3 regions of the Pseudoalteromonas sp. SD03 genome follow, and region 1 is predicted to be linked to each of the others. Evidence: predicted binding sites of a transcription regulator. Region 1 holds the regulator's gene; each other region holds the start of a gene.
What was found. The regulator MetJ, encoded in region 1, represses methionine synthesis genes. The targets are predictions, from matches to a motif close to TAGACGTCTAGACGTCTA.

Region 1 (4,275 bases):
TTTAACTATTTCGGTATGACTGCCTTGAGGATCGTAACTACTGCGAACAACTAATTCTATATCGGTATCTTTTAATGGCGATAATGTTTTAGCGTGTAATACTGGATTACCTAATCTCGCTAATAAATTCGCTTGATCACGGCACACTCGCGCATACTTAACCGCATTAGCAACCTTACGCGGATCAGTACTAAAAACACCTTGAGTGTCAGTCCAAATAGAGACTTTTTTAGCATTGCAATACCGCGCTAATAAAGTGGCACTGTAATCACTGCCATTTCGCCCTAAGGTCACTGTTTCACCATGTAAATCAGCCGCAATAAACCCAGTAACTACATTAATTTTACTCGTCTGTATGGCTTTTAAGCACTGCTGCTGATTATTAGCATGCTGCAGCTGCCCGGCATCTAACGTAAATAACTGCCTAGCGTCATGGGCACAAGCGCTAACGTTAAGCTGTTCTAAGTAAGCGCTTAGTAACCTTGCAGACCACAATTCACCATGTGCTAATAACGCAGCTTCAGCTAATGTCCCTTGCTTAGCCTGCTTGGTAATAATACTGAGATCAGTTTCAAGTAAATCAAGCGCATGGTGCTTAGCTTTAGCTATTAATAATTGCTCAATTAGAGCTATTTGATGGTTGCTCAATAGCAATACAATATCAGCAATAGCTTGAGTGTCTTGTTGTTGGTAGCTTTGCCACAGTTTAACTAAGGTATCGGTGGTTTTACCGGCAGCCGATACCACCACACAATCCCCAGCTTGAGCGTGAGTTAAAATAATATTTGCGACACTTTTAAAGCGATCCGCTGAGCTTAAACTCGAACCACCAAATTTATGAACCTGATTTACCATATTAATACCGACTCGCATTTATGTTTTGTATTTTGAAGATTGGTATGCACTACCATAACGCCGGATGCGCCGCGTTTAACTTTGCTGAACCAAATGATTCACTAGCACCACTTTTTGCCGATAGGCCGGGATTGGCTTGCCCTGGGCGCACCAAATTAAATACCCTGTCTAAGTCAGCGAGTAAATCATTTACATCTTCAATACCCACCGAGATACGAATAAGCGTGTCGCCTACTCCGGCTTCTGCACGCGCGGTTGCGTCCATGCCGGCGTGGGTCATAGTCGCAGGGTGACAAATCAAACTTTCTACTCCACCTAATGATTCCGCTAAGCTAAATTCATTTAAGCGCGTTAAAAACGCTGCAGCATCGTTTATATCGCCTTTTATATCAAAGCTAACCATAGCACCAAAGCCAAGCTGCTGCGCCTTAGCTAGCGCATGTTGAGGGTGTGATTCAAGACCTGGGTAGTAAACTTGGGCAACAAACTGGGAGCGTTCTAAATACTGTGCAATGGCGAGTGCATTTTCTTGGTGTTGCCTTAAACGCACGTTTAAAGTACGTAAGCCTCTGAGCGTTAAATAGCTATCAAATGGCGCGCCGGTGATGCCAATGTTATTTGCCCACCACGCTAACTCTTCACCTAACTCAGCAGTCGCTGCGATAACCGCGCCACCAACAACGTCTGAATGGCCATTGATATATTTTGTGGTTGAGTGCACCACAATATCAGCGCCAAACTTAATCGGGTTTTGTAATGCTGGCGATAAAAATGTGTTGTCGGCGGCAACCAGTGCACCACACTGTTTAGCTGTATCAGTTACCGCTTTAATATCTGTTAAGCGTAAAATAGGATTGCTAGGTGTTTCAATCCAAATCAGCTTAGGTTTAATAGCAAGGATGCGTGTCAAACTGTCGCTTTTGGTAAAATCGACCACTTCTAGTTTTAATAAGCCGCGCTTTTCTAGCGAAGTAAATAAGCGATAGCTGCCCCCATAACAGTCATGAGGGATCACTAACGTATCGTCACTATTAAGTAATTGTGTTGTTAGGTGAACGGCTGCCATGCCTGTTGCGGTAATAATGCCTTTAGCGCCACCTTCAAGCTCCGTGAGCGCCTCAGCCAAAATGTCACGATTAGGGTTACCACTGCGGCCATAATCATATTGACGCTTTGTATCAAAGTCAGCAAATGAGTAAGTTGTTGATAAATAAAGCGGTGGAACAACCGCACCATGCTGTTTGTCGGCTTCTATTCCACTACGAACAGCAATTGTTGCCTTATTTTTTTCACTCATTTTCGCTACCTTTACTAATTTGGATGTTTAGACGTCTAAAAGGTAGCGCATGCAATTTAAGATGTCAAAACATTTAAATGTCTAGATAGCTAAATAACTAGTATTTGACTATCTTTTTTAAACCGATAGAATTTCACGCATATTTACACGCTTTGATGCTGTGTGAGCAATTTATAATCTGAGGCAACGATACATCTTATGGCTAAATGGAATGGTGAATATATTCACCCATACGCAGAACACGGGAAAAAATCCGAACAAGTAAAGAAGATCACCGTTTCGATCCCGCTAAATGTATTAAAAGTATTAACTGATGAACGTACTCGTCGTCAAATAAACAACTTACGTCATGCAACAAATAGCGAGCTTTTATGCGAAGCGTTTTTGCATGCGTTTACCGGGCAACCGCTGCCTAATGATGATGATTTGCGTAAAGATAACGCAGAAAAAGTACCTGAAGAAGTGAAGAAAATAATGCAAGAAATGGGACTAGAAGTGCCTATTTTAAATGAAGACTAGAAGGGTCTTTATACAAAAAAACCTCAGCAAATGCTGAGGTTTTTTTTGCGCTAATTTACACTTAACAATTACGCCATGTAGTTTTCTGGCATATCAATTTGTGCAACGCCAGAGTCTACCGCCGCCTGCGCAACCGCTTTAGCTATACGTGGTAACAAACGAGGATCCATTGGTTTTGGTATAATATATTTAGCACCAAACTCTAATTTGTCGATGCCTGCGGCAGTAAGCACTTCAGTCGGCACGGGCTCTTTAGCAATACTGCGAATTGCTTCTACAGCAGCAATTTTCATCTCGTCGTTTATTTCACTGGCACGTACATCTAACGCACCACGGAAAATAAACGGAAAACACAATACGTTATTAACTTGATTCGGATAATCAGAGCGACCTGTAGCCATAATTAAATCGTTACGTGCAGCGTGTGCTAATTGCGGATCGATTTCAGGATCGGGGTTTGAACAAGCAAATACCACGGGTCTATCAGCCATTAATTTTAAATCTTCAGGGGCTAATAAATTAGGGCCCGATACACCCACAAACACATCGGCATCTTCAATTACATCTTGTAAAGTACGTTTATCGGTATTGTTTGCAAATAATTGCTTATATTCATTCAAGTCATCACGACGCGTATGAATAACTCCTTTGCGATCTAACATATAAATATGTTCACGCAACGCGCCACATTTAATTAAAAGCTCCATACAGGCAACAGCTGCAGCGCCGGCACCTAAACATACAATAATTGCATCTTCAATTGCTTTGCCCTGTACTTCCAGCGCGTTTAGCATACCCGCAGCCGTTACAATAGCCGTACCATGCTGATCATCATGAAAAACAGGAATGCTACAACGCTCTATAAGCGCTTTTTCTATTTCAAAACACTCGGGCGCTTTAATATCTTCTAAATTAATTCCACCAAAAGTGTCGGCAATATTAGCCACCGTGTTAATAAAGTCTTCGGTAGTACGGTGCTTAACTTCAATATCTATAGAGTCTAACCCTGCAAAACGCTTAAATAGTAGCGCTTTACCTTCCATAACGGGTTTTGAAGCCAGTGGACCTAAATTACCTAAGCCTAAAATTGCGGTGCCGTTAGTAATAACCGCAACCATATTTCCTTTACCAGTATATTTGTAGGCATTTGCTGGATCAGCGGCAATTTCACGAACAGGTTCTGCGACACCGGGGCTGTATGCGAGCGCGAGGTCTTTAACCGTCTCAGCGGGCTTGGTCAGCTCAATACTGATTTTACCTGGAACGGGATGGGCATGGTAATGTAGTGCTTGTTCACGAAAATCTGACATAACGCGATTATATCCTGCAATTTAAGTTAAAGTGAGAGGTAGTTTTAATCTACGATACCTTTATTATTTTTAAATTCCAAGCAATATCAGGTCTATCCTGTTATATGCTAGAACTGTTAATTTTAAGTGATTTATCAGCAACTTCCCTAGATTATCCTGACATTTTTAAAATATAAATTCGTCATAAAAATGAAAAACACAGGTACTTTTTGCCCTTGTTCTATTTTTATAAAGCGTATTTTTTAGTCTTAAATTAAAATAGTGAAATACCGAATTTTATTTAACTTTAAACAC
Region 2 (4,275 bases), 1.1 Mb from region 1:
ATCTAGTTCAAATAATGCGGTACGGGTAGCAAAATGCGCATCGTTGTTTGAGCGTAGTGGACGCAGCCACACCTGGAATATTTGCTCAGAGCGCCCTAAGTTTGCATCCGGTTTAGTTTGAAACATACCACGAGGGAAGTATTCAATGTAGGCGTAATCACCGTAATTCATACCACGCGTTTGACGAATACGTTCGTACAAGTAACTGTTAGAACTGCGATGCTCACCAAAGTACGAGCGCACTAACCACAATGCGGTCCAGTCTTCGCTGCTACGAATGGTATCAATAGGGAACCCGAACGACACAGCCGTTGATTGCGCTGACTTTTCAACAATCGTTGCATGATGACCTTTAAGTACTGGCGCATCAGGGATTGTTAAGCGACTTTGCTCACCTTTAGGGAGCGTCGCTAAATCAGTTAACATTTGTGCTTTGAGTTTTTCAGGCACGGCACCAATTAAACCCACAGTAAGTTTAGCTTGTGTAAGTTCAGCATTATAAAACGCTTTAACATCATCAAGGGTCAGCGCTTCTAAGTCAGATAAGTCACCGTAGTTATAGCTTTCATAAGGGTGGCCTTTATAAAGCACACTGTAGAGGACTTCTTTACCCAACTCTTCATCATTAGAGGCTCTTAAACCCGATTTAATGCCATCGATCATTTCTTTTTTCAGACGCTTAAAGTCATCTTCTCTAAAGCCTGGGTTTAGCAGCTGCTCACTCACTAAGGCATACCACTGAGCTGCATTATCTTTATGAATACGCCCTTGGAACGACAGCATTTCTTTATCTATTTGATAACCAAAGCTACCCGCCAGCGGGTACATTGCCTTTTTAATATCTTTGTAACTCATTGAGGTTGAGCCACCTTGCGCCAGCATTGCGGCAGTGAGCGCTGCAACCCCTTTTTTACCCTGCGGATCAGCAGCGGCACCGGTATTAAATAATAAGTTAATATCGATTAACGGCGAGCTATTAGTTTTATCCAGCACCTTAAAGATAGGCTTACTCGGTACTTGCTGATATTTTGCTACCAAGGCATTTAAGTCGCTTTCTTGTTCAAAACCAGGGGCTTTATCAAGTGCCGACATAGTAATTGTGGTGCGCGCATTATCAACAAAATACTTATTTGCAACGGCTCTAATATCTTCGCTAGTGATATTGTCTGCCGATTTATACAGCTGATTAATTACCTCAGGATCGCGCTCAAAATGCATATAGCTGGCAAGTGTAGAGGCAATTGCTTGCGACGAATCTAAACCATTTATAAAGCTGTATTTAAGATTAGACTTTAAATCGCTAAGTTTTTGGCTATCAACCAACTCGGTACGCGCTTTGGCATAGGTACGGTTTATAGCATCACGCACTGTGGCTAAATCATCGGCATTTTCAACTTTTACAAATACATGCAGTAACCCTGGATCTTTTGTCTCTGGGTTATAGGTAAACATTTGACTCGCGATTTGTTTTTCTACTACCAGCTCTTGGTAAATATCTGAATTGCTCGAAAAATAAAGCTGCGACAGTAAATCTAATGCGGCTCTGTCTTTTTTCTGAGGCTCCCATGCAGCGCCTTTATACGACACAAGTAACCAGTGACCAGGTAATCCTTCGTTTTGCTCATGCACATATTTTGGCGCTTGTTGAGTTGGCTCTTTTGGAATATCAGCAACATAGTCGCCTTTTTGCCAATTACCCCAGTGCTTTTTAACCATCGCCATGGTCTCTTTTGGCTCAACATCACCAACAATCACAAGCGATACATATTCAGGCTTATAAAACTTAGCAAAAAACTCTTTACCGTAGGCCATTTGATCTGGCATGGCTTCAATGTCTTCAAAAAAGCCCATAGTAGTGTGTTTATAGGTATGTTTATCGAACGCTTCTTGGCGTACCGCACTTAATAATTTACGAATTGGGCTGGCATTATTTTTTAAGTACTCGCCTTTAACGGTAAGCGCTTCCGTTCTAAATTGTTCTTCGGTGTAGCTTAAGTTTTGAAAAATATCAGCTTCAATCTCAAGTACTTTATCAAGATGCTGTTTTGAAAAATTTAAGTGGTAGTTAGTGTAATCGTTAGTTGTGTAGGCGCGGTTATCAACCCCTGAATTTTTTAAAATATCTGAATACACATCTTGCGGAAACTTTTCAGACCCTTTAAACATCATGTGTTCAAAAAAGTGAGCAAAACCAGTTTTACCTGCTTCCACTTCATTACGCGAGCCAACAGACACCGGTATTTGTAGCGATACTACATCTGGGTAATCGGTTTTAACTACCATCACACGTAGGCCGTTATCTAGCTCTTCTATTAGGTAATCTTGTGAAAAAACACGCTCATCTGCTTTATTAACTTGTTCTTGTTGAGCTGCTGTTTGCGTGTTTTGACTTTGCGGCATAGCACAACCTGTTAAGGCCAGCGATACCGCTAGGCTAGTTGCCAATAATTTAAATTTCATTGTTATCCCTTTTTAAATTGAGCAATTTTTAAAACATTTACCAAACTAAGTATGCCGTAAAGTAATTAAATATAAGAGCCCTAAGCCTATTAATTATGTAAACAACTGTGTCAGTTATTTAATTTAACTATGAAAATAATTCACGTTAGTTGAGAAACTTTCAACAAAATAAATCTATCTAGACGTCTAAATGGCTGCTATATTAAATCCATCATCACAAATTAAGCTGGAATGAGGATTATGGCTTTATCACTTCAAGAAAAAATACAGGACACCAACCAAGGTGTTTACCTAATTGGCACAACACCGCCAAAAATTGGGACTGATAAAGCGCAATTAAAAGTCATTGCCGAAAAGTTATTAGGCCGTTTACACGAAATTGAATATGACGGTGTGATTATTTATGACATTCAAGATGAAAGCAGCCGTACAGAGCAAGCGCGTCCATTTGCATTTAAGCAAACAGTTGATCCGCGCGAGTACAGTCAACTCTTACGAGGCTTATCTGATCTTGATGTCATTACTTATAAAAGTGTAGCTCAGCGCGGTGTGAGTGAGTTTAAAGCGTGGTTAGATGAAACTAAAAATGACTACGATTTAAAAAACGTGGTGTTAGTGGGTAGCCCATCATCAGCCGGTGATATAAAGCTGAGCTTACCGAATGCCTACAAAACTCTGGCAGAGCAGTCAGAAGACTTCTTTTTAGGTGGTGTAACCATTGCTGAGCGCCATGCCAATAAGCGCAACGAGCACCAACGCTTAATAGAAAAAACAGCTCAAGGATGCCAGTTTTTTATCTCTCAAGCCGTTTATAATGCACAAGCAACCATAGATTTAATAACCAGTTATGCGCGCACATGCAAAGCACAAGGCCTGACACCTAATCGGATTATATTAACCTTTACGCCTTGTGGTGGTGAAAAAACCTTAGAGTTTATGCAATGGCTAGGTATCTCAGTGCCAGAGGCAACTAAATGGCGCATGCTTGATTCGGAAAATACACTAAGCGAATCGGTACGTATTTGTCGTGAAAATCTCGACTCAATTTTAAAAAGCTGTGCTCACTTAGGTGTACCACTGGGTTTAAATATTGAAAGCTTAACCAACCGTAAAGAAGAAATAGACGCGTCTATTAACTTATACCGTTTATTAAAAGCAACAATGGAACTCAACCTTGCGGAGAAACTAATAGCTTAATTACGGGGTTCGAGGTTCGGGGTTCGGGGTTCGGGGTTCGGGGTTCGGGGTTCGGGGTTCGGGGTTCGGGCAACAATAATAAGCGACATCGAATAAGCCAGTTCAAGTAGTTAGCTTCGTTTATTTTAATAAGTACTAACTTGAACTGTCAGGTTTAAACTGTAGGGCTTTATCAAAGCTGAATTTCGGCAAAGTGCCAATTGCGGATAAAAAGTGAATTTGAAAGCCTGTTGGGTGGCGCCTTCGGCTTAACCAATCTACATTTTGACGTTGGTCGGATAAGTGGCGGAGCCACGCCATCCGACAAAAATAATGAATTTACCAGAAACAGTCCAACTTACCGCGTTAACGTTACCAGTGACTGCTTTGTGCCATGAGCGGACATTCAGTATTTGTATTTGGATCTATATTTATTGTCACAAATACTACCAAAGCAGTCATAGAAATATCAAAGTTGAAATGTCTATTGTTAGCCATTAGCGGAAGTTAGCTTTTAAGTTAAATATGGCAGTTCAGATACCCTAAAGCTTACTTTTTAACTTGAAAGTTTACATCTATTCAAAACTGAAATTATGCCTAAAATTTTTACATGGTTTTAGATCTCAAATCCCCAAAGCG
Region 3 (4,275 bases), 820 kb from region 1:
ATCGGACTTTGGCCCTATGACCGTGTTTATTGTCCCTAGTGATAACAAAGTCTTTGAAATTGGCTCGGGTGACTTTAGTGACTCTCGCTATGTAGGCCATATCAGCCGAGGAAAACAAGCTGATACTGTACTAATAGCAAGCCTAGGCTCACCGGTTGATATGTATAATGAACGTATTGCAGGCGCTATTCGCTGGCTGTAATACCAATTTGTATAAATATTTGAACAATTTAACGAATTAAACTCCCTTATATCTAAGCAGATATATATAAGGGGATGGGTATTACAAACAATAAAAAACCGCAACGAGTGTGCGGTTTTTTTATTGCTAATAAGCTAAAACTTATTATTGGTTACTTACATACATCAGCAACAGCGTTAGCAAAGTAATCGATGTTTGCTTGACTAATTCCCGCAACGTTTACACGGCTAGAGCCCACAATATAAATACCGTAGTCTTTTTGTAGACGCTCGATTTGCTCTTTATTAATACCTAAGAAAGAGAACATACCGTGTTGGCGGTCTATAAATGAGAAGTCTTGAGCAATGTCTTTGGCTGCAAGGCTGTCTTTAATTAAACTACGTAAACCATTAATACGGTTACGCATTTCATCAAGTTCACTGTGCCATAACTGCGTTAACTCTGTGCTGCTTAAAATGGTGTTTACAATGTCTGCACCGTGCGCTGGCGGCATAGAATAAATGCTACGTACCACACTTAATAATACCGAGTTTGAAATATCAGCGGTTGCACTGTCTTTTGCAATAATTGAACACGCACCAATACGCTCACGGTATAAGCCAAAGTTTTTAGAACATGATGAACAAATGATCAACTCTTCAACCGCATTGGCTAAAATACGTAAACCATTGGCATCTTCTTCTAAAGAAGAACCAAAACCTTGGTATGCAATATCAATCAATGGCGTAAAGCCCACATCTTTTGCAAGTTCAGCAATAGTATTCCATTGTGTTTCGTTTAAATCCATACCACTTGGGTTGTGGCAACATGCATGTAATAACACAACATCGCCCTTAGGTACCTGTGTTAATGTTTCAACCATTTCATCAAACAATAAATCTTTGTTTTCGTAGTCGTAGTATGGGTATTCTTTAACAGTTAAGCCTGCAGCTTCAAATAAGCTAATGTGGTTAGCCCACGTTGGGTTGGTAACCCATACAGTAGCGCCTGGGTTACAACGTACAATAAATTCTGCTGCAACACGAAGTGCGCCTGTACCACCAGGTGCTTGTGCTGTGCGTACGCGATTAGCTAATAATGCCGGGTGCTCACCAAGAAGAAGATTTTCCATTTGTTGACAGTAATCTAAGTTACCAGCAAGACCAATGTAAGATTTGCTCATTTCATTTTCTAAACGAAACGCTTCTGCTTTTTTTACTGACTTTAATACCGGGGTATTCCCCTGCTCGTCTTTATATACACCAACCCCTAAGTCAATCTTATTAGGGTTAGTATCTTGCTTATAGGCCGCCATAAGGCCAAGAATAGGGTCTGTTGGTAATGGTTTTAATACTGAGAACATTGACTATCTCTTCGTTATTTAGGGGTTAGCTGTTGCGCTAAGCTTAACATAAAAACTCACTCGATTGACCAGTGTTATTTACACTAAAAAGTGAGGAATTTTAATACAGCATGCAATTAATAACGCGAGTGTCGCATTATCAAAAAAATCCGTGCTAAAGGCTTCGCCATCGACAATGCCAATGCACTGCTTTTGCGCATTAAATAGTGGTAAACAGGCCTCTGCTTTTACTTTCGGATCGCAGGTGTAATACTCACCACCCGCGGCTAAATATTGCTCAACATTATTAATGACACGTCCTTTACCACTGAGTGCCACTTGCACATTATTACTGCCGGTTGCAAATTCAGCGGTGAGCGGAAATAAAGGGCGACTCGGTGCACCAAAATAAGCGAGCTTTAATAACTGCTCGCCTTCAGGGGTGGCCGTATTTTGATAGATGCCATACCAATCTAACTGGGTGTTTTCGATTACATAGTCAACAATCAACTGAAGTTGCGCTAACTTTGCCGTTGTTTGCGTATTTTGGCTAACGTAATCGTTTAAATTAAACGGCTCATCTTGCAAGTAGCCGAATAAACTACATGCGCCACCTTCACCGAGTTCTGGAATTTGATACTGCCAACGCACGGCCGGTGCAGCATTGCTATTTAAGTACTGCTCAAGCTTTTCTAGCTCAGCGTTAATTAACTGTTGCTCTACATTAAGCTGAGCTTGCTCTAAATAAGAATCTATCATTTGGCCATCCATACATCTATAATGCTGAAATAGTAGCATGGATATTTTTATAGCGCTAGCCAATTTAAAGCGCTTTTTAAAATCCTTAAACACTTTTATTCATAGGCACTATTGCGGTACTTAAACAGAGGGTGTTTATCTTTGCGGGATTAAAAGGTGTTCAGCTTAGGCGCAAAAATTACGCCTTTGCGTCACAAATTTGTTATTATTTAGCCCAATATTAGATTCAATCTTAGATAGGTTAATTATGAGTGATAATCACTTAGTGTATTCAACAGCAACAGGGCGAATTGACCAGCCAAAGCCAGAAAAAGAACTGGATGTAAAACTATTTAAAGACGGGTCTATTCGCATAGAGCGACAAACCAAAGGTCGAAAAGGTAAAGGCGTAATGCTAGTTGTAGGATTAGATCCCCAACAGCACGATTTAAAAAAGTTAGCAAAAACAATAAAAAGTAAGATGGGCCAAGGTGGCGCAGTAAAAGAAGGAGTTATTGAAGTACAAGGCGATGATCGCGATAAGTTAAAGGCGATTTTAGAAGGATTAAAGTTTAAGGTAAAAATTGCGGGTGGTTAACCCGCAATTTTTGTTCTATTCAGGGACTTTTAACGCAGCTAATTGATCAAACAACACAGGGATATCGGCTTCGGCAACGGGCTTACTAAAGTAATAGCCTTGCACAATAAAACAATTATTATTTTGTAAAAATTCAACTTGCTCTATTGTTTCAACCCCTTCAGCAACCACATCAAGCTTGAGCTTTTGTGCCATCGCAATAATCGCAGCGGTGATCTCCATATCATTATCATCTTCAGGGATATCTTTAACAAACGAGCGGTCAATTTTAAGAATATCAACAGGAAAACGTTTAAGGTAACTCAACGAAGAATAGCCCGTACCAAAATCGTCAATAGAAATTGAAATACCCAGCTTTTTCAATTGATGTAGCTGATCAATAGCCGCCTCAACATTACCCATTAGCATGCTCTCAGTCAGTTCAAGGTGCAGGCTTTTAGCATTAATTTGCGTCTCTATGATTATTTTTTTCAGCATAGGTACTAAGCTTGCGTCTTTAAACTGCCTTGCTGACAGGTTTATCGACATGTTACTCGCTCTACCTTGTTGCTCTAGTCGTTTAGTAAACTCACACGCTTGTTGTAATACCCACTTACCAAGTTCCACAATTAAACCCGTTGCCTCAGCAATAGGAATAAATTTAGTAGGTGGAATGAATCCCTGCGTAGGATGGAACCAGCGAAGCAATGCTTCATATCCCACTACACTATTATCTCGACAATCAACTTGTGGCTGATAATGCAGTGTGAGTTGCTTTTCTTTAATTGCATGGCGCAACTCATTTTCAAGGAATAATCGCTCATTGGCGGCTGCATTTAGATCTTGGCTATAAAAGTGGAACGTATTACGCCCTTTCGCTTTTGCTTCATACATGGCTAAATCGGCATGTTTTAATAACTGATCTTCTTCTAAGCTATCAAATGGCGCCAAGGTAATACCAATACTGGCACTAACAATGACTTCGTTACTACCTAATTTTATTGGCTGATTTAACGTTTTTTGAATGGTGTCAGCGACTTCCGATGCTTCTTTTTGATGCTCAATACCACTGAGTAATACCGCAAACTCATCACCGCCTAAACGGGCTATAGTATCTTCTGCTCGTAAGCGCTGCTTTAAGCGCGTTGCCACTTCAACCAATAGTTGATCGCCTGCATCATGACCTAAAGTATCGTTAATACGCTTAAATTCATCCAAATCAAAATAAAATAAAGCAAACGAGTAACGCCCTCTTTCAGCAAGCGCCATCGACTTTCTAAGCTGCATTCTAAAGAATGTACGATTAGCGAGCCCGGTTAATGTGTCGAAGTAAGCGAGCTGTTCCATTTTGCGTTGGCTTTCTTTTACAAATGAAATATCTTGCGCTGAAGCAACGTAACTGGTTATTTTTCCACCATCTTCACGAATAGGTGACAC

Region 2: a site for MetJ is predicted at 2,640-2,657, ahead of ABZP26_RS12770 (methylenetetrahydrofolate reductase). Genes of this name have one in related genera too.
Region 3: a site for MetJ is predicted at 2,284-2,301, ahead of ABZP26_RS05315 (translation initiation factor). Genes of this name have one in related genera too.

The regions. Positions count from the first base shown of each region.
Region 1 covers NZ_CP162514.1:322,677-326,951, reverse strand. The annotation lists gene metL (bifunctional aspartate kinase/homoserine dehydrogenase II) at 1-855, opposite strand, end outside; gene metB (cystathionine gamma-synthase) at 905-2,152, opposite strand; gene metJ (met regulon transcriptional regulator MetJ) at 2,351-2,671, shown strand; gene ABZP26_RS01465 (malic enzyme-like NAD(P)-binding protein) at 2,740-3,981, opposite strand.
Region 2 covers NZ_CP162514.1:2,724,414-2,728,688, forward strand. The annotation lists gene ABZP26_RS12765 (M16 family metallopeptidase) at 1-2,460, opposite strand, end outside; gene ABZP26_RS12770 (methylenetetrahydrofolate reductase) at 2,701-3,657, shown strand.
Region 3 covers NZ_CP162514.1:1,144,942-1,149,216, reverse strand. The annotation lists gene ABZP26_RS05330 (DUF3379 family protein) at 1-202, shown strand, start outside; gene ABZP26_RS05325 (amino acid aminotransferase) at 354-1,544, opposite strand; gene ABZP26_RS05320 (GAF domain-containing protein) at 1,623-2,282, opposite strand; gene ABZP26_RS05315 (translation initiation factor) at 2,530-2,859, shown strand; gene ABZP26_RS05310 (EAL domain-containing protein) at 2,875-4,275, opposite strand, start outside.